Regions from separate parts of the Variovorax sp. FW305-3-2-15-B-LB1 genome, predicted to be linked through region 2. Evidence: predicted binding sites of a transcription regulator. Region 2 holds the regulator's gene; each other region holds the start of a gene.

The links. The regulator sigma-54, encoded in region 2, starts transcription at its own class of promoters, with help from an activator protein. The targets are predictions, from matches to a motif close to TGGCANGNAANCTGCTTT.
Region 1: the regulator sigma-54 is predicted to act here: its motif matches at 2,827-2,844, upstream of AC3WQR_RS22270 (ammonium transporter).
Region 3: the regulator sigma-54 is predicted to act here: its motif matches at 1,755-1,772, upstream of AC3WQR_RS21490 (pilin).
Region 4: the regulator sigma-54 is predicted to act here: its motif matches at 1,584-1,601, upstream of AC3WQR_RS14155 (nitrate- and nitrite sensing domain-containing protein).

What each region holds. Positions count from the first base shown of each region.
Region 1 covers NZ_JBYSZY010000040.1:48,440-53,301, forward strand. The annotation lists gene AC3WQR_RS22260 (thiamine pyrophosphate-binding protein) at 1-1,223, shown strand, start outside; gene AC3WQR_RS22265 (hypothetical protein) at 1,231-1,533, opposite strand; gene AC3WQR_RS22270 (ammonium transporter) at 1,552-2,790, opposite strand; gene AC3WQR_RS22275 (sulfite exporter TauE/SafE family protein) at 3,210-3,968, shown strand; gene AC3WQR_RS22280 (tripartite tricarboxylate transporter permease) at 4,018-4,862, opposite strand, start outside.
Region 2 covers NZ_JBYSZY010000034.1:61,595-66,456, forward strand. The annotation lists gene lptB (LPS export ABC transporter ATP-binding protein) at 1-717, shown strand, start outside; gene rpoN (RNA polymerase factor sigma-54) at 735-2,324, shown strand; gene AC3WQR_RS20430 (phospholipase D family protein) at 2,335-3,951, shown strand; gene AC3WQR_RS20435 (LysE family translocator) at 3,956-4,603, opposite strand; gene AC3WQR_RS20440 (YceI family protein) at 4,629-4,862, opposite strand, start outside.
Region 3 covers NZ_JBYSZY010000038.1:14,009-18,870, reverse strand. The annotation lists gene AC3WQR_RS21495 (PglL family O-oligosaccharyltransferase) at 1-1,188, opposite strand, end outside; gene AC3WQR_RS21490 (pilin) at 1,231-1,698, opposite strand; gene AC3WQR_RS21485 (3',5'-cyclic-nucleotide phosphodiesterase) at 1,900-2,703, opposite strand; gene AC3WQR_RS21480 (CHASE2 domain-containing protein) at 2,733-4,862, opposite strand, start outside.
Region 4 covers NZ_JBYSZY010000019.1:5,099-9,960, forward strand. The annotation lists gene AC3WQR_RS14145 (alpha/beta hydrolase) at 1-535, shown strand, start outside; gene tsaD (tRNA (adenosine(37)-N6)-threonylcarbamoyltransferase complex transferase subunit TsaD) at 471-1,532, opposite strand; gene AC3WQR_RS14155 (nitrate- and nitrite sensing domain-containing protein) at 1,633-2,898, shown strand; gene AC3WQR_RS14160 (CmpA/NrtA family ABC transporter substrate-binding protein) at 3,217-4,464, shown strand; gene ntrB (nitrate ABC transporter permease) at 4,478-4,862, shown strand, end outside.

The sequences.
Region 1 (4,862 bases), on a different contig from region 2:
CGGGCCGGCCCGGTCCGGTGGTGATCGCGCTGCCCGAAGACATGCTGACCGAAGCCGCCGTGGTGGCCGATGCGCTGCCGTATGCCGTCACCGAAACGCATCCGGGCGCGGCGCAGATCGCCGAGTTGCAGCTGCGCCTGTCGCAGGCGCAGCGGCCGGTCGTCATCCTGGGCGGCAGCCGCTGGTCCGAAGCCGCGACGCAGCAGTTCGCTCAGTTCGCCGAGGCGCATGCGCTGCCCGTGTACTGCTCGTTCCGCCGCCAGATGCTGATGTCCGCCGAGCACCCCTGCTACGCGGGTGACCTGGGGCTCGGCGCCAATCCGCGCATGCTGGCGCGCATCCGCGATGCGGACCTCGTGCTGCTGGTGGGCGGGCGCCTGTCGGAAGTGCCGTCGCAAGGCTATGAGCTGTTCGCGATCCCGCAGCCGAAGCAGGCGCTGGTCCATGTGCATGCCGATGCCGACGAGCTCGGCAAGCTCTACCGCCCGACGCAGGGCATCCACGCCACGCCGCAGGCGTTTGCCGAAGCGGTGTCCGCGTTGCGCCCCGCGTCGCCACCCGTGTGGCAGGCCGAGACGAACACCGCGCGCGAAGACTTCCTGCGCTGGAGCGATCCGGCCGCGGTCCGCATCCCCGGCCCGCTGCAGATGGGCGAGGTCATGCAGCACCTGCGCGAGGTGCTGCCGGCCGACACCATCTTCTGCAACGGCGCGGGCAACTTCGCGACCTGGGTGCATCGCTTCTGGCCGTTCCGCGCGTTCGCGAGCCAACTGGCCCCGACCAGCGGCTCGATGGGCTACGGCCTGCCGGCCGGCGTAGGCGCCAAGCGGCTGTGGCCCGAGCGCGAGGTGGTCGTGTTCGCGGGCGACGGAGATTTCATGATGCACGGCCAGGAGTTCGCGACCGCCGTGCAGTACGGCCTGCCGATCCTCGTGGTGCTGCTGGACAACGGCATGTACGGCACGATCCGCATGCACCAGGAAAAGCACTACCCCGGCCGCATCAGCGCCACGCAGCTGAAGAACCCCGACTTCCGTGGCTATGCCGAGGTGTTCGGCGGGCACGGCGAGCGCGTGACCACGACGGAAGAATTCGGCCCCGCACTGGCGCGTGCGCGCGCCAGCGGCAAGCCGGCGATCCTGCATTGCCTGCTGGACCCGGAGGCGATCACGCCCGCGAGCACGCTGGCGTCGATCCGCAAGGCCGCGCTGGCCGCGAACTGAGGCGTCGTCAGCGCAGGCCGCCGATGTAGCGCGGCGGCGGCGTGGGCGGCAGGCCGTCGGGCTGGCGCGCCGCCAGCCGCGCGGCGCGGGCCAGCGGCTCCATGGCCTGCTCGAGCCGCGTGGCGAGCTGGTCGAGTTCGTCGTCTTTCGTCTCGGCGGCGTGCTGGCGCGTCATGCGCACGATCTCGGCGGCGTACTCGGCGTTGGTGGCCATCCATTCGGTGTCGGTCACGCGCCCGTGCTTTCGCCGCAGTGCCACGTGAAGGCGTGCTGCAAGCGCGATGCGTTCGCTTTCGGACATGGATGGCATGGCGTCTCCCTCGGGTGGTCAGGCTCCCAGGTGTTCACGATGCTGAGCAAGATCGAGGCCCACCAGTTCGCTCTCGGGGTCGACGCGCAATCCGACCAGCACATGCACCAGGAACAACACGATGGCCGTGCCCGCCGCGCTGTAGATCGCCACGCTGGCGACCGCGATCGCCTGTGTCAGCACATTGCCCGTCGCGCCCGAGATGCGCGGGTCGGCGAAGACGCCAGTGAGCAGCGCACCCACGATGCCGCCGATGCCGTGCACGCCGAACACGTCGAGCGAGTCGTCCGCACCGAGCAGGTGCTTCAGGCCCGTGGCGCCCCAGTAGCAGGCCAGCCCGGCGATGGCGCCGATGGCCAGCGCCGACAGCGGCGTGACGAAGCCGGCCGCCGGCGTGATCGCCACCAGCCCGGCCACGAGACCGGAGCACAGGCCCAAGAGCGAGGGGCTGCGGCGCACGATCCATTCACCGATCATCCAGCTCATGGCGCCGGCCGCCGCCGCGATGTGCGTCACCAGCATGGCCAGGCCGGCGCGCCCGTCGGCCGCCACCGCCGAGCCGGCATTGAAGCCGAACCAGCCCACCCACAGCAGGCCCGCGCCCGTCATGGTGAGCGCCAGGCTGTAGGGCTCGAAGGCCTCGCGCCCGTAGCCCCGGCGCGGCCCGAGCGCATAGGCGCACACCAGCCCCGCGATGCCCGCGTTGACGTGCACCACCGAGCCGCCCGCGAAGTCGAGCGCGCCCATCTGCGCGAGCCAGCCGCCCGGCTCCCACACCCAGTGCGCCACGGGCGCATACACGAGCACGCTCCACAGCAGCGCGAACCACAGCAGCGCCGAGAAGCGCATGCGCTCGACAAACGCGCCGAGCACCAGCGCGGTCGTGATGATCGCGAAGCTCAGCTGGAACATGGCGTAGACCGATTCCGGCACGTTCGGCGCCACGTGGCTCACAGCCACCTGGCCGGCCTCCTTCAGGTACTCGAAGCCCGAGAAGCCGATGCGCGAGAGCTTGCCCAGCCAGGGCCAGCCGGGCGTGAAGGCCAGCGAGTAGCCGAGCGCGAACCAGGTCAGCGAGACCACGGCGGCGATCGCCACCACCCCGGCCATGGTCGCCAGCACGTTCTTGCGCCGCACCATGCCGGCATAGAAGAGCGCGATGCCGGGCAGCGTCATCAGCAGCACCAGCGCGGTCGAGGTCATCATCCAGGCGGTGTCGGCCGCGTTCAGGGAGGCTTGGGGTGCCAGCAGGGCCATGACCGTTTCTTCTTGGAGTGGTGGACAAGAGGCCTGTGTGCACGAGTCATGCCATCTTGTTAACTGACTGAAACACTTTGGTTTCCCAACCGGAGGGTCGAAGTAACACGAAGCGGGTAATTCCTAATGCACCGGGCGGGTGCGCGCTTGCACAATCTGCGCACTCGCGACGGGCCCTGCTCGTACTGCCGAGGGTCCGAGGAGACAAGCTTCCGATCGATCAACAAGAACATTCTTCAAAGGCTCCGTACGAGATGCCTGTCTGATATTTGAAAAGCGCCGCTGGTCGGCGCTTTTTTTTGCCTGTTCGCAGCGCGAATGCAGGCGCTTTCCTCCAGGCCAAACAAGCCTCCTGGCCAGCCGGTATCGGCCACCACAGCTATCGTTTCGATAGCGATTCCGGTGAGACAATCGCCCGCATGGAAATGCTGGTGGTCACGGGCGCCTCACTGCTCGCGGGTTTTATCGATGCGATCGTGGGCGGCGGCGGGTTGATCCTGGTGCCGGCCCTTTTTGCGGTGTTTCCGGGCGCGCCGCCCGCCACGCTGCTGGGCACCAACAAGAGCGCGTCCATCTGGGGCACGGCGGCCTCGGCAGCCCAGTTCAGCCAGCGGGTGCAGATGCGCTGGAGCGCGATGTGGCCGGCCGCGCTGCTGGGCTTCGGCGGCTCGATGCTCGGCGCCTGGACCGTCACGGTCTTCCCGGGCGACTTCCTGCGCCGGGCGCTGCCGGTCATCCTGTTGGGTGTGCTGGTCTACACGCTGGCGCGCAAGGACATGGGCCGGCTGCATGCGCCGCGCTTCAGCGGCCGCGCCGAGACGCTGGCGGCCAGCACCATCGGCCTGACCATCGGTTTCTACGACGGCTTCTTCGGGCCGGGCACGGGCAGCTTCCTGGTGTTTTTGTTCGTGCGCTGGATGGGCTACGACTTCCTCAACGCCTCGGCCTCGGCCAAGGTCATCAACACCCTGACCAACGCCGCCGCGCTGATCCTGCTGGCCGCCAAGGGCCACGTCTGGTGGCACTACGGGCTGGTGATGGCCGTGGCCAACGTGGCCGGCAGCCTGGTCGGCACGCGCGTGGCGCTGAAGCACGGGGCGGGCTTCGTGCGGATCGTGTTCATCGTGGTGGTGAGTGCGCTGATCCTGAAGACGGCTTACGACGCGTTCCTGAAATAAAAAAAAGCCCCTCGCGTCTGGCCAGGGGCTTTTTTTCGGGGCGCCGAGGTCAGTCCTCGACAAAGGCCTCTTCGCGCTTCGCCTTGATCGCGGGCAACAGCACGATGGCCAGCAGCAAGGCTGCGGCAATCAGCAGCCCTGCCGACAGCGGCCGCGTCACGAACACGCTCCACGCCCCGCGCGACAGCAGCAGCGCGCGCCGCAGGTTCTCTTCCATCATCGGCCCGAGGATGAAGCCCAGCAGCAGCGGGGCCGGCTCGGTGCGCAGCTTCAGGAACAGGTAGCCGATGAAGCCGAAGATCGCCACCATCCACACGTCGAAGGTGTTGTTGTTGGTCGAGTACACGCCGATCGCGCAGAACAGCACGATGGCAGGGAACAGGAACTTGTAGGGCACCGTCAGCAGCTTGATCCACATGCCGATCAGCGGCAGGTTCAGCACGATCAGCATCGCGTTGCCGATCCACATCGAGGCGATCAGGCCCCAGAAGAGCTCGGGGTTGCTGGTCATCACCTGCGGGCCGGGCTGGATGTTGTGGATCGTCATCGCGCCTACCATCAGCGCCATCACGGCGTTGGGCGGAATGCCCAGCGTCAACAGCGGAATGAAGGAGGTCTGCGCGCCGGCGTTGTTGGCCGACTCGGGCGAGGCCACGCCGCGGATGTTGCCCTTGCCGAAGGGCACTTCGCCGGGGCGCATCTTGATCTTCTTCTCCAGCGCGTAGGCCGCGAAGGCCGCCAGCAGCGCACCGCCGCCCGGCAGGATGCCCAGCGCCGAACCCAGCGCCGTGCCGCGCAGCACGGCGGGCGTCATGCGCTTGAAGTCGTCCTTGGTGGGCCACAGGCCCTTGACCTTGTGCGTGAACACCTCGCGCTCGTCGTCGGGCTGCGAGA
Region 2 (4,862 bases):
TACGGCAGCCGCACGGTCGTGAAAGACGTCTCGCTCGACGTGCAAAAGGGCGAGGTCGTCGGACTGCTCGGCCCCAACGGCGCGGGCAAGACCACCTCGTTCTACATGATCGTCGGGCTGGTGCGCGCCGACGCCGGCGAGATCACCATCGACGGCGAGCCCATCGCCCACATGCCCATCCACCGCCGCGCGCGCATGGGCCTGAGCTACCTGCCGCAGGAAGCCTCGATCTTCCGCAAGCTCACGGTCGAGGAAAACGTGCGCGCCGTGCTCGAGTTGCAGCGCGAGCCCGACGCCAACGGCCGCATGATGCCGCTGACCAAGCAGCACACCGAAGAGCGCCTGGCCGACCTGCTGGCCGACCTGCGCGTGGACCACCTGCGCGATTCGCCAGCGCTCGCGCTGTCGGGCGGCGAGCGCCGCCGCGTCGAGATCGCGCGCGCGCTGGCCACGCAGCCGCGCTTCATCCTGCTGGATGAGCCCTTCGCCGGCATCGACCCGATCGCGGTGATCGAGATCCAGCGGATCATCAGCTTCCTGAAAGAGCGCGGCATCGGCGTGCTCATCACCGACCACAACGTGCGTGAGACGCTGGGCATCTGCGATCACGCGTTCATCATCAGCGACGGGCACGTGCTGGCACAAGGCACACCCTCGGAGATCGTCGACAACGCCGAGGTACGCAGGGTGTACCTGGGCGAGCACTTCCGCATGTAAGGGCGGGGGCGGTTCCTATGAAGCAAGGGCTGTCCCTTCGCGTCTCGCAGCATCTGGCACTGACGCCACAGCTGCAGCAGTCCATTCGCCTGCTCCAGCTCTCCACGCTCGAACTGAGCCAGGAGGTGGAGCAGATGCTGGACGAGAACCCGTTCCTCGAACGCACCGCGGAAGAAGCGGCGCGCGAGGAGTTCGGGCTGGACACGGCCGACGCGCCGGTGCCGCGCGACGACGCGGGCGAGGGGGAGGCCGAGTTCACGCCCTCCGCCGCCAGCACGTCCTCCACGTCCAGCGACACCACCACCTCGACCCCCGACTCCGACGGCCCCGCCGCCGAGATCGCCGAGCGCGAGCCCGACTGGGAAGGCGACGGCACCGTCGACATGGCGCCCGACGACAGCGAGTGGGGCAGCGACGCACCCGCGCGCCAGAACAACCTGGGCGACGACGAGCGTGCCGACGCCACCGAGCTCGCGCGCAGCCAGGAGTCGCTGCAGTCGTTCCTGCACCGCCAGGCGCTGAGCCTGCGCCTGAACGAAAACGACTGTGCCGCGCTGCGCTTCCTGATCGAATCGCTCAACGACGACGGCTACCTCGAAGACTCGCTGCCCGCGCTGGCCTCGGGCCTGGCGGGCGACGACAACGACCAGTTCGACGACCTGGTGCACCACTTCCAGGTGGCGCTGGGCCTGCTGCAGAGCCTGGAGCCGGTCGGCGTCGGCGCGCGCGACCTCGGCGAATGCCTGAGCATCCAGCTCAAGGCGCTCGCCAGCGAAGACGAGACCGAGGCCGAAGCGCTCATCCGCAAGACCGCCATCGCGATCTGCAAGCAGCCGATGGAGCTGCTCGCGCGGCGCGACTTCAAGCGCCTGGCCACGCTCACGCGAACCAACGAAGACCTGGTGCGCTCGGCGCTGCAGGTCATTGCGCGGCTCGAACCCAAGCCGGGACGCCGCTTTGTCGACGTCGAGCGCAACATCGTCATCCCCGACGTGATCGTCACCAAGACCGGGCGCGGCACCAATGTGAAGTTCCGCGTCATGCTCAATCCCGAGGTCATGCCGCGCCTGCGCGTGCACGACATCTACGCCGGCGCGCTCAAGTCGCACAAGGGCGAGGGCAGCCAGGCGCTGTCGCAGCGGTTGCAGGAGGCGCGCTGGTTCATCAAGAACATCCAGCAGCGCTTCGACACCATCCTGCGCGTGAGCAACGCCATCGTCGAGCGCCAGAAGAGCTACTTCGTGCACGGCGAGCTGGCCATGCGCCCGCTGGTGCTGCGCGAGATCGCCGACGAGCTGGGCCTGCACGAGTCGACCATCTCGCGCGTGACCACCGCCAAGTACATGGCCACGCCCTTCGGCACGGTCGAGCTCAAGTACTTCTTCGGCTCGGCGCTGGGCACCGAGACCGGCGGCAACGCGTCGAGCACCGCGGTGCGCGCGCTGATCAAGCAGTTCGTGAGTTCCGAGAGCATCAAGAAGCCGCTGTCCGACAGCCAGATCTCCGAGATGCTGAAAGAGCAGGGCATCGAGTGCGCGCGCCGCACCGTGGCCAAGTACCGCGAAGCCTTGCGCATCGCACCGGCCAACCTGCGCAAAGCCCTGTAGAAAGCTCACGATGACCCGTCGCCTGCTGTCGCGCTGGGGGCATTGGGTCTTCGCCCTCGTGGCTGCATCGCTGTTCGCCGGCTGTGCCACCTTGCCCGACGAGGCACCGCGCCCGCCCACCAAGGCCATCGCCGTCTCGGCCGACACCGCGCTCGGCAAGATCGCGCTGGCTTCGCAGCCCGACCCCGACCTCAGCGGCTTTCGCCTGATGCCCGGCGGCGACTTCGCCTTCGACACGCGGCTGCAACTGGCGCGCCGCGCGCAGCGCACACTCGACGTGCAGTACTACCAGATCGAGAACGACGAGACCGGCCGCTACCTGCTGCGCACCCTGCGCGATGCGGCCCAGCGCGGCGTGCGCGTGCGCCTCTTGATGGACGACCTGTACACGTCCGGCGAAGACGAGTTGCTGCTCGGCCTGGCCGCCACGCCGAACGTGGAGCTGCGCCTGTTCAACCCGTTCCCGGCCGGGCGCGGCAGCCTGCTCAAGCGCTTCACCGCGTCGCTGTTCGACTTCAGCCGCGTCAACCGCCGCATGCACAACAAGCTCTTCATCGCCGACGGCGCGATGGCGGTGGCGGGCGGGCGCAACATCGGCAACCAGTACTTCCGCCGCACCACCGGCCCGAACTTCATCGACCTCGACACCTTCGTCACGGGCGCGCTGATCCCGCGCCTGGGCGTGCTGTTCGACCAGTACTGGAACAGCCCGCACGTGCGCCCGATCGGCGCGGTCGTGCACACCGACCTGCCGCGCGAAGAACTGCAGCGCCGCTTCGACGCCGCCACCGGCCCCGACACCACGCCGCCGCCGCCCAGGCCCGCGCCCAACGACCTGCTCGGCTACAGCCCCGTGGCCGACGACCTCGACGCCGGCAAGCTCGGCCTGATCTGGACCACCGCCGAGGCCTACGCCGATTCGCCCGACCGCGTGATCGGCAAGACCGCGTCGTACGGCGGCGTGCCGTTGCTCGACGTGGACAGCGTGCGCTACAACGTGGTCGAGCAGATGCGCCGCGCGCGCAGCGAGGTGACGCTGGTCTCGCCCTACCTGATCCCGGGCGCGTCAGGGCTGGAGGTGATGCGCGAGATCCGCGGGCGCAACGTGAAGATCAGCGTGGTCACCAACTCGCTCGCCGCCACCGACGAGCCGCTGGTCCACACCGCCTACCGCCGCTACCGCGCGGACATGCTCGCGCTGGGCGCCGAGTTGCACGAGCTGAGTTCCGCGCGCACGCGGCGCAGCGTGCGCCTCGGCCTCTTTGGCACGTCGGTGGGGCGGCTGCACGCCAAGTCGGCGGTGATCGACCAGCGCATCCTCTTCGTCGGTTCGATGAATTTCGATCCGCGCTCCGAGATCCACAACACCGAGATCGGCCTGTTCATCCGCAGCCCCGAGATGGCGCAGCAGACCTTGAAGCTGCTCGACGTGCTCAAGCAGCAGGGCGCCTACCGGCTGCGCTTTGCCGAGGGCGGCGATGCAGCGGCAGGCGGCTCGCGGCGCATCGAGTGGGTCAGCGAGGAAGGTGGCAAGACCACCGTACTGCACGAAGAGCCCGACTCGGGCTTCTGGGACCGCACCATGCTCGAGCTGCTGTCGCCGCTCACGCCCGAGAGCCTGCTCTAGCGCCTCAGGTGCCGCGCACCGCCGACCACACGAGCCGCAGGCCCAGCAGGCCCATCACGCCGCCGGCCGCGCGGTCGATCCAGGTCTTGTAGCGCAGGTAGGCCGCGCGCGGCGCGGCCGAGGACAGCGCCAGCGCGACGATCGCGTACCAGCCCGTCTCGATGCAGAAGATCACGGCCGGCACCGCGAGCGCCAGCACCAGCGGGACCTCGCGCGGCAGGAAGGCCGCGAAGATGCTCGCGTACACCACCGCCGTCTTCGGGTTGCTGACCTGCGTGGCCAGGCCGAGCAGGAAGGTGCGTCCGCTGCGGCCCTGGCTGCGGGGCGAGGCGTCCGTGTCGGGCGTGATCGCGAGCGGCTGCCGCGCGCCGCGCCAGATGCGAAAGCCCAGGTAGATCAGGTAGGCGCCGCCGAAGGCCTTGATCGCGAGGTACAGCGCCGGCACCGCGAGGAACGCTGCCTGCAGCCCGGCCAGCGCCGCGATGGAGAACGCCAGCCCGCCGGCGCCCATGCCCAGGGCCGCCGCCAGCCCGTCGCTGCGTGAGGCCACGGCCGTGCGCGCCACCATCACGAAGCTCGGGCCCGGGCTCATCGCGCCCACGGCCATGGCGCCGGCGATGCCGAGCAGGGACAGGAGGTGGGCGTCGGTCATGGGGTGGCTCCGGTGGGGGATGGGTTCATTGCACGTTCACGGCTTCGACCTGCACCAGCAGCTTCACCTTGTTCTCGAAGCCGAAGTTCAGGCCCCAGGTGATGCCCCAGTCGCTGCGCTGCACGGTGGCCTCGAAGTCGCCGCCGCAGACCTGGCGGTTGATCAGTGGGTTCAGGTAGCAGTTGAAGCGCACGGCCTTCAGCGTCACCGGTTTGGTCTGGCCCATGAGCGTGAGCGTGCCGGGCACGTCGGTCACCTT
Region 3 (4,862 bases), on a different contig from region 2:
TCCAAGCGGAATTAAAAAATACGCATAGTCAAAAGGGTATTCCAGCATCGAATGAACAAAGAGCCCGACAATTATGGCAAATACCCACAACTCCGATGCATCCCTCAATTTAAAAAATACCCCAAAACACCAAATGGCCAAGGCCAACACAAGAGCAGCACCCAAAAAAACCCCATTCCAGAGCATCAAGTCAAGAATAAGATTGTGACTGTGTTCAAAATAAGCTCCGACGCTAGGATGATCAGGTGCAATCGCATATTGCGCCGCCCCGACCTGTTGCCATCCGTAACCCCAGAGCGGCTCGCGTCTTAATGCATCGACCATTGATACCCAATAAGACAGCCTTATTTCTTGTCCAACTGAGCTTTGGAAATTACGCCCGCCACCAAGAAGCAGAAAATCGTTTATTTCACGAAACTTGAAGACGCCAATCAATGCAAGCACGCACAAGAGCAATAACAGAACTCCTGAAATTCGAATTAGAAATTTCCCCTTCTTCATCCATAGCAAAATCACAAGAATGGCCAACTGAAGCAAACCAGTCCGTGACTGAGACAGTACCATGCCAATGACAAAAAAGCAGGCAAAAAGAAAAAATGGCAGCCTCCCGACCAATTTTCGCTCATAAATATAAAGCGCAACGCACAGCCCCACGAAACAAATAGTCCCAAAATGATTGGGCTGTGCAACGTTCGCAAATGGGCGCCCCCCCGGTTTCAGCTCCGCAAAATAAACGCCCAACTCCTGGGAACCGGTCCACTGAAGCAATGCAATAGTGACACTCAGAATCGAAAATCCGGCAAGCCCGCCCAAGAAAGCCAACAACCACTCATTTCCCAATTTATCTTTTGCAATAGACCCAACAATGACACAACCGAGCCAAATCAGTATGTAAAAGACAGAAACAAGTGCATCACCGCTATATATTATTTTCCCGAATGCAACCTGAAAAACAACAACAACAACCGAAACGCACGCGACAAACATCAGCAACGCCGACTGTTTTCCTCGATCTATTATTTTGACTTCGGCAAGAATCAGAGCCGCCATCAAGAAAAAGACCAGAATTGAGGCTCCGTCGCTCCATGCAGATACCCATGGCGCGTAATGATTGGGAACAAGCCAGCCAACCCCAATCAGGCTCGACGTAATAAAAATCAGGACTTGCCGAAGCGAAAATTTGGACATAAAAAAAGGCAGCCGAAGCTGCCCATTTCTTTCAGAGAATTATTACCCGCGGCATGAACCCGGACGGAACTTGGGATCGATGGTGCCGTTGCAGACCCAACGACCGATAACCGAACCGGCAGTGGGAACAGTCGTTCCAGTGGCGCCTACGTACGGCGTCAAGGTAATGGTTCCGGTAACGCCCGGAATATTCTGAGCCGTGACGGTAACCACGCCGGCATTGCTGGTTGCCACACTGGCCACGTACTGGGAAGTGGCAGAAGTCGATTCGCACCCCCATGCACCTGCGTTCGGCAATGAGGTGCCTGTGGCCGATTGCACGACTTCGCTAATCGTCGTGCGGCACGCCGACGCAGCCAAAATCAGCTCCGTCACCTTTGCGCGCTTGGTGTAATCCTGATACGCCGGCAGAGCCACAGCAGCCAAGATACCAATGATCGCCACAACGATCATCAATTCGATCAGGGTGAAACCCTTTTGCACATTGCGTGCGATAGAACGACGGTTCATTCATTAACTCCAGGTTGGTTTGTAGAGCCCGGGAACCAGCCCGGAGCGGGGTAACTTCCGCAGCATCCGTGCCACCCGGTTTCCCCACCCTGCAGCCCTCGATCAGGCCGTCTTTGGTCACAAGATGGTTACATGATGTGACACAACTCGCACTCAGATGCCAATTGTGTCGACAAATTTGTCATGCCCGACCGGGCCCTGTCAGAAGGTCAGCACTCCATCCGCCTTGAGCCAACGGATGTCCCGCTGCGCCAACCCAGCCACCTCCCGCCCCGCCAGCATCTCGATCTGGCTCATGATTTCCTCGGTCTCGGCCGGCTTGGTGTGGGTGATGTAGATCGGGTACTGCTTGCCCGGATCGATATGCGCCAGCTCGTGCGCCAGCGCCACCGGCGACAGGTGCAGGCTGCGTTCGGCCAAAGCCTCCTCGCGGGAGCTGAAGGCCGTCTCGATGACCAGCATCGCCACGTCGATCGCGTTGATGCGCTCCCAGAAGGGCGGGTTGCGTTCGGTGTCGCCGCTGAAGACCCAGTGGGCGCCACCTTCGGCCCGGCGGATGGCGAAGCCGCAGGCCGGCACGGTGTGGACGGCCGGCAGCACTTCGATCAGCTTGGGGGCGTCGCTGCCCAGTTCGAGGCGTTGCCCGACCGCGATCTCGTGAAAGCTCACGAACGGCGATTCGGGGCTGGGAATGCGTTCGAAATTCGGCCAGATGACGTTGTTGAACACATGCGCCCGCAGCGCGTCGATGGTGGCGGCCAGGGCATGCACGCGCAGCGGCCGGGCGCGGCGGCTGCCGACGGCGTCGAGCATCAGGGGCAGGGCGGCGATGTGGTCGAGGTGCGAGTGGGTGAGCACCACGTCGTCGATGGCGGCCATCTCGTCGAGGGTGAGGTCGCCGACGCCCGTGCCGGCGTCCACGAGCAGGTCCGCATCGACCAGGAACGAGGTGGTGCGGCAGTCCTTGGCGATGGCGCCCGAGCAACCCAGCACGCGAACCTGCATTGTGGAAGACCCCTTGTATGCGTCTGTCGTCATTTGGTGTCGAACCGGGTGGCGCCGTCCCAGTCCGGGTCTTGCGGGCGAAGCGCCATCGAGGCTAAACGCTGGGCGTAGAGCTGGTAAAGGACTTTTTTCGCATCCGCGGCGAGCAGGGGAGCCAGCAAGTTCCGGCCCAGCGCCCAATCCTGGCGGCGGTAGGCGGCGAGCACCTGGCTCCAGCGGTCGAGTTGCTGCCGTGTCGGGTCCTGCGCCTCGGCGTCGGCCTGCGGCGCGAGCGGGGTGTAGATGGCGACGGCCTGGGCCTTGCCCTTAACGCGCACGCTGTCGAGTTCCTGCCAGACGAACCCGGACGCCGCCTCGCGGGTGGCGCCGCTGGCCACGATCTCGACCCCGTAGTGTCCGCTCAGGCCTTCCAGCCGCGACGCGAGATTGACCGCGTCGCCGACCACGGTATAGCTGCGGCGCGCGGTCGAGCCCATGTCGCCGACGCTCATGAGGCCGCTGTTCAAACCGATGCCCGCGCTGATTTCGGGGCGGCCGTTGGCACGGTGCTGGCGGTTGATGTCGTGCACGGCGGCCGCCATGTCGATCGCCGCCTGCACGGCGAGCGCGGCATGGCCGGGCGTGTCGATGGGCGCGCCCCAGAAGGCCATGACGCAGTCGCCCATGTATTTGTCGACGGTGCCGCGGTGTGCGCTGATCACCTCGGTCAGCCGGCTGAAGACGGTGTTCAGGAAGGCCTGCAGCTCGGCCGGCGCCATCTGCTCGGACAGCCGGGTGAAGTCGCGCATGTCGCAGAACATCACGGTCATTTCCTTGCTCTCGGCGCGCATGCTGTAGCGGCCGGGGCGCACGAGCATTTCGTCGACCAGCTGCGGCGGCACGTAGGTGCCGAAGAGCCGCACCAGCCCGCGCCGCGCGCGCGATTCGACGAAGTAGCCCCAGCTCATGTTGAGCGCGAAGGCCAGCGCCACCATGACGAGCGCCGACGCCAGCGGGAGCACGAGGCTGTGGCCGACGTAGAGCCAGGTGTTGAGGCCGACCAGCGCGGCGACCACGCCCGCGCCGAGCAGCACAGCGCGCGATGCGGACAGCAGCGACAGCCCGAACGCGAGCAGCAGCCCCGCCGTCAGCACGGTCAGCACTTCATAACCCGGCGCGTAGTCGGGCACGGCCAGCAGGCGCCGGTCGAGCAAGCCCGAGACGATGTTGGCGTGCACTTCGACGCCCGGAAACGCCGCGCCGACCGGGGTGGCGCGCAGGTCCTGCAGGCCGGGCGCGGTGGCGCCGAGCAGCACGATCTTGTCCTTCAACTCGCCCGGCGCCAGTCGGCCCTCAAGGACGTCGGCAGCGGCCACGTAGCGGAACGACCCTGCGCGCGGCCCGCCGGGGCCGCGGAACGGCACCTGCAGGCTGGCACTCTGGTCGACCGGGATGCGCAGCGACCCCAGCACCAGCGCCTGCAGGCGCGGAAAGTTGCCGTCGCCGGCCACGAGCGCCGGCCGCACGGGCGGCGAGCCGTTCGCCAGCCGGTACACCGCCAGCGCCAGCGACTCGTAGTGCCCGGGCGACGCATGCTCGCCTTCGTAGCGGGCGATGAGCGGCACGCTGCGGATCACGCCGTCGTCGCTGCCGTCACCGACCAGGGTATTCAGGAACCCCGCGACCGGCGCCGCGCGCCCCAGCACCGGCAGGCTGGCGCCGAAGCCGTTCCAGAGCGTGACGAAGGAAGCATGGGGCGGAAAGGCGTCGGGTGGCAGCACGGGCGTCGCCGGCAGCAGCCCCTTGGCGCTGGGCTGTTCGGTGCGGGTGAAGTAGTAGCCGAGCGCCACGGGCTGGCCACGCAGGGCCTGAGCCAGTGTGGCGTCGTGGTCGAGGGTGGGCGCGAGCTGGTCGATTTCGGCAGCGAGGCCCGGCACGCCGCTCAATGGCCCGGCTGCGATCTCCTTCAGGCGCCCGAGGCCCGAGCTGCGATCGGGCTCGAGAAACATCACGTCGAAGCCGAGCACGGCCACGTGCTGACGGGCCAGCAGTTCCGTCGTGAGGCTGGCGATCTTGTCGCGCGGCCAGGGCCACTGGCCCTCGCGCGCCAGGCTGGCGTCGTCGACATCGACAATCACGACCCGCGTGTCGGGCGTGCCGGGCATGGTGGCGCGCAGGCG
Region 4 (4,862 bases), on a different contig from region 2:
GCAGCGGGCCAAGGGCTACACCTCGATCTGGCTGGTCGGCATTTCCATCGGCGGATTCGGCGCGCTGATCCACGAACTGGCGCGGCCGGGCTCGGTGGACGGCATCGTGGCGCTGGCGCCCTACCTCGGGCGCCGCGTGCTCGGTGCGGAAATCAAGAAGGCCGGCGGCCTGCGCGCCTGGCAGGCCCCCACCGGGCCGCAGCCCGACGAGGAACCCGACCGCAAGCTCTGGCCCTTCTTCCAGCAGTACCTGGCGCCGAAGCCTTCCCAGGACCTGCCGCCGCTGTACCTGGGTTTCGGCCTGGCCGACCGCTTTGCCAGCAACCACAAGCTGCTGGCCGACGCCCTGCCCCCGGGGCGCGTGTTCACGACCGAAGGCGGCCACGACTGGCCCGAGTGGCGCCAGCTCTGGCGCAACGTGCTCGACGTGCTGCCGCTGCCCTCGCTGGGGCGTGCACGGCAGCAGCCGGCTACACGGTTTCCGGCAGCGGCGTCTCGGGCGTCATCAGCGATGCCATCGGCCATCGCGGCTTGACGTCGAAGGCGTAGCGCTCCGAAGCCTGCGACAGGCCCGACTGCAGCCGCATCGCGGCCGCCATGGCGATCATGGCGCCGTTGTCGGTGCACAGGTGCAGCTCGGGGTAGTGCACGCGCACCTTGCGCTTGGCGCAGGCCGCGTTCAGCTGCTCGCGCAGGTTCTTGTTGGCCCCCACGCCGCCGGCCACCACCAGCCGCTTCAGGCCGGTCTGGTCCAGCGCCGCGAGCGACTTCTTCAGCAGCACTTCGACGATCGCCGCCTGCGTGGAGGCGGCCAGGTCGGCCTTGCGCGCCTCGAGCTGGTCGCCGAGCTTCTTGGCCTGCGTGAGCACGGCCGTCTTCAGGCCGGCAAACGAAAAATCGAGGTCGCCGCTGTGCAGCAGCGGGCGCGGCAGCTTGAAGGCCGCGGCGTCGCCGCCTTCGGCCAGCTTCGCGAGCCAGGGGCCGCCGGGGTACGGCAGGCCCATGAGCTTGGCGCTCTTGTCGAAGGCCTCGCCGGCCGCGTCGTCGATGGTTTCACCGAGCAGTTCGTAGCGGCCCACGCCGTCGACCCGCATCAGCTGCGTGTGGCCGCCCGACACCAGCAGCGCCACGAACGGAAATTCGGGCGGGTCGGCGCTCAGGAACGGCGACAGCAGATGCCCTTCGAGGTGATGCACCCCCAGCACCGGCTTGCCCAGCGCCACGCCGAGCGCGCAGGCCACGCCCGCGCCCACGAGCAGCGCACCGGCCAGGCCCGGGCCGCGCGTGTAGGCCACCACGTCGATCTCGGCCAGCGAGCGTCCGGCCTCGGCCATGACGGCTTCGGTGAGCGGCAGCACGCGGCGGATGTGGTCGCGGCTGGCCAGCTCGGGCACCACGCCGCCGTAGGCCTGGTGCATGGCGATCTGGCTGTGCAGCGCGTGCGAACGCAGCAGCGGCAGCGCGTCGCCGTGCGACTCGACCAGCGCCACGCCGGTCTCGTCGCAGGATGATTCGATTCCCAACAAGAGCATGGCGCCGAGTGTAGGGGCCGCCCGCCGGCGGCGCCCGCGAAGGGGCAAGCAAGGCACGGAAGTTGCACGAGCGGGATGCGCTCCTTCTGCGCCCCCACGAATGACTTCCGGCCTGAGCTTCCTGATCGCCGCGCGCCGATGCGAGATCGACGCGCTGGACCAGCTCGCGCGCACCAGCGAGCTGGTCGGCGCCATCGGGCGGCTCGTGCATGCGCTGCAGCGCGAGCGCGGCATGTCGAACGTGTTCCTGGCCTCGCACGGCGGGCGCTTTGCCGACCAGCGCGGCCCGCAGATCGCCGAATGCCTGGCGCTCGAGCAGCAGGTGCGCGCCGGCTTCGATCGGCTCGAGGCCGAGCACCATCGCGCGGTGGGCGCCGGCCATGGCGCGCGCCTGTTCAGCCGCATCGCCTGGGTGCTGCCCGGCCTGGACGCTCTGCCCGCGCTGCGCCGGCGCATCGACGCACTCGAACTCCAGCCGGTGCAGGCCGTGGCCGCCTTCGCCAAGCTGGTGGCCGGCCTGCTGGCGGTGGTGTTCGAGGCGGCAGACGGCGCCACCGACCCCGAGATCTCGCGCCTGCTGGTGGCGATGTTCAACTTCATGCAGGGCAAGGAGTTCGCCGGCCAGGAGCGGGCCTTCGGCGCCGCCGCGCTCGCGCTGGGCCGGGGCGACGACGCGCAGCGCCAGCAGTGGAGCCATCTCATCGAGTCGCAGGAGCGCTGCTTCCAGGTGTTCATCGATTTCTCGGGCGACGCGGTGCGCACGCTGTGGCACGACAGCCAGTCGGACGCCGTGCTGGCCGAGCTCGAGCGCCTGCGCCGCAAGGGCGCCACCTCGGTGCCCGCCGACGCGGTGCTGAGCCAGGCCTGGTTCGACTGCTGCACGCGGCGCATCGACGCCATGCAGACGGTCGAGAACCGCCTCTCGGCCGACCTGCGCGCGCTGTGCGACCACAAGACCGCCCAGGCGCGCAGCGAGCTGGCGGCCTACCGGCAACTGCTCGGCACGCTGGCCCCGCAGGCCGGCGGCGCGCTCTTCTTTGACGATGCCCAGCAGGCGCAGGACGCCACGCCGGCGCAGCTCGGGCGCCACCTCGAACGCTCGGTGCTCGACATGGTCCAGGAGCAGTCGCAGCGCCTGCAGGCCATGAGCGACGAGCTCGACACCGTGCGGGCCTCGCTCAACGAACGCAAGATCGTCGAGCGCGCCAAGGGCCTGCTGATGGCGCACCGACGCCTGAGCGAGGCCGAGGCGCACAAGATGCTGCGCCAGACCGCCATGAACCAGAAGCGCCGCCTCGTCGACGTGGCCGAGTCGATGCTGGCCATGGCCGACTACCTGCCGCTCGAACCTGCACCGCGGCGCTGACCCGGGCCGCTTGGATTGGTGCAGCGCACAACAGTTGTGCGTAGCCCGGTTTCGCAGGCCGACTGGAACTTTCTCCTGCACCGGCGCGCCCTGCCAGCTATCTTTTCCATAGCTCCCAACGGCAGTTGCGGGCTGGCACACCGCTTGCATGGAGCTTGTCACAGACCGCAAGGTCTTCAGGCAGGTTGCACCCAACGGCGGGTGCGGCCCACCGAACCGGACAAAGGCGTCCCCATCCCGCAAGGGCTCGTTCACGAGCAGCCCCTGCGCGGTGCGGACGCCTTTTCGTTTTTGTCTTTCACTTCTGGAGCCCCGCCCATGTCCGATCTGCTGCTGAAAACCAAACTGAGCCGGCGCCGCGTGCTGCAGGCCGCCGCCCTCGGCGCCGTGGGCATCGACCCCGCGCTGCGCGCCGCCGTCTGGGCCCAGGGCTCGGACAAGCCCGAGAAGGAAGAAGTGAAGATCGGCTTCATCCCGCTGACCGATTGCGCCAGCGTGGTGATGGCCTCGGTGCTGGGCATCGACAAGAAGTACGGCGTGAAGATCGTGCCGAGCAAGGAAGCCAGCTGGGCCGGCGTGCGCGACAAGCTCGTGAACGGCGACCTCGACATGGCGCACGTGCTCTACGGCCTCGTGTACGGCATGCACCTGGGCGTGAGCGGGCCGAAGAAGGACATGGCCGTGCTCATGACCCTGAACAACAACGGCCAGGCCATCACGCTGTCGAAGAAGCTGGCCGACAAGGGCGCGGTCGATGCGGCCTCGCTCGCCAAGCTCATCGCCAAGGAAAAGGGCGAATACACCTTCGCCCACACCTTCCCCACCGGCACGCACGCCATGTGGCTCTACTACTGGCTCGCCTCGGCCGGCATCGACCCGTTCAAGGACGTGAAGAACATCACCGTGCCGCCCCCGCAGATGGTGGCCAACATGCGCGTGGGCAACATGGACGGCTACTGCGTGGGCGAGCCCTGGGGCCAGCGCGCGATCATGGACGGCATCGGCTTCACCGGCATCACGACGCAGGACATCTGGAAGGACCACCCCGAGAAGGTGCTGGGCTGCACCGCGGAGTTCACGAAGAAGTACCCGAACACCGCGCGCGCCGTCACGGCCGCGATCCTCGAGGCCGGCAAGTGGATCGACACCGGCCTGCAGAACAAGAACAAGATGGCCGAAACCATTGCTGACAAGAGCTACGTCAACACCAGCGTGGACGCCATCAACCAGCGCATCCTGGGCCGCTACACCAACGGCCTGGGCAAGAGCTGGGACGACCCCAACCACATGAAGTTCTACAACGGCGGCGCCGTGAACTTCCCGTACCTGTCGGACGGCATGTGGTTCCTCACGCAGCACAAGCGCTGGGGCCTGCTGAAGGAACACCCCGACTACCTGAAGGTGGCCACCGAGATCAACCGCATCGACATCTACAAGCAGGCCGCCGCCGCCACGCAGACGCCCGTGCCCAAGGACGTGCTGCGCACCAGCAAGCTCTTCGACGGCACCGTCTGGGACGGCAAGGACCCGAAGAAGTACGCCGAGTCTTTCAAGCTCCATGTCTGAGGAGAAACGCACCATGGTCAGCGCTGTCTTCCATTCCCCGCTCGACGCCGTGGCCTCGCAGGTCGCCGCGCCCGTGGTGTCCAGGCCCCTGGCACCCGCCCCCGCTGCGGCCGCTGCGGCGGCGGCACCCGTGCCCCGCACCCGCACGCCCCTGGACCTGCGCGCCTTCTGGATGCGCGTGCTCCCGCCGTTCCTGGGCTTCGGCCTGCTGGTGCTGGTGTGGGAGATCGTGGCCATGAAAAGCACCACCGGCTTTCCTTCGCCGCTGGCCACCTGGCAGCAGGCGCTCACGGTGTTCAGCGATCCGTTCTACAGCAAGGGGCCGAACGACCAGGGCGTGGGCTGGAACGTGCTCTCGTCGCTGCAGCGCGTGGCGCTGGGCTTCGGACTGGCGGCAG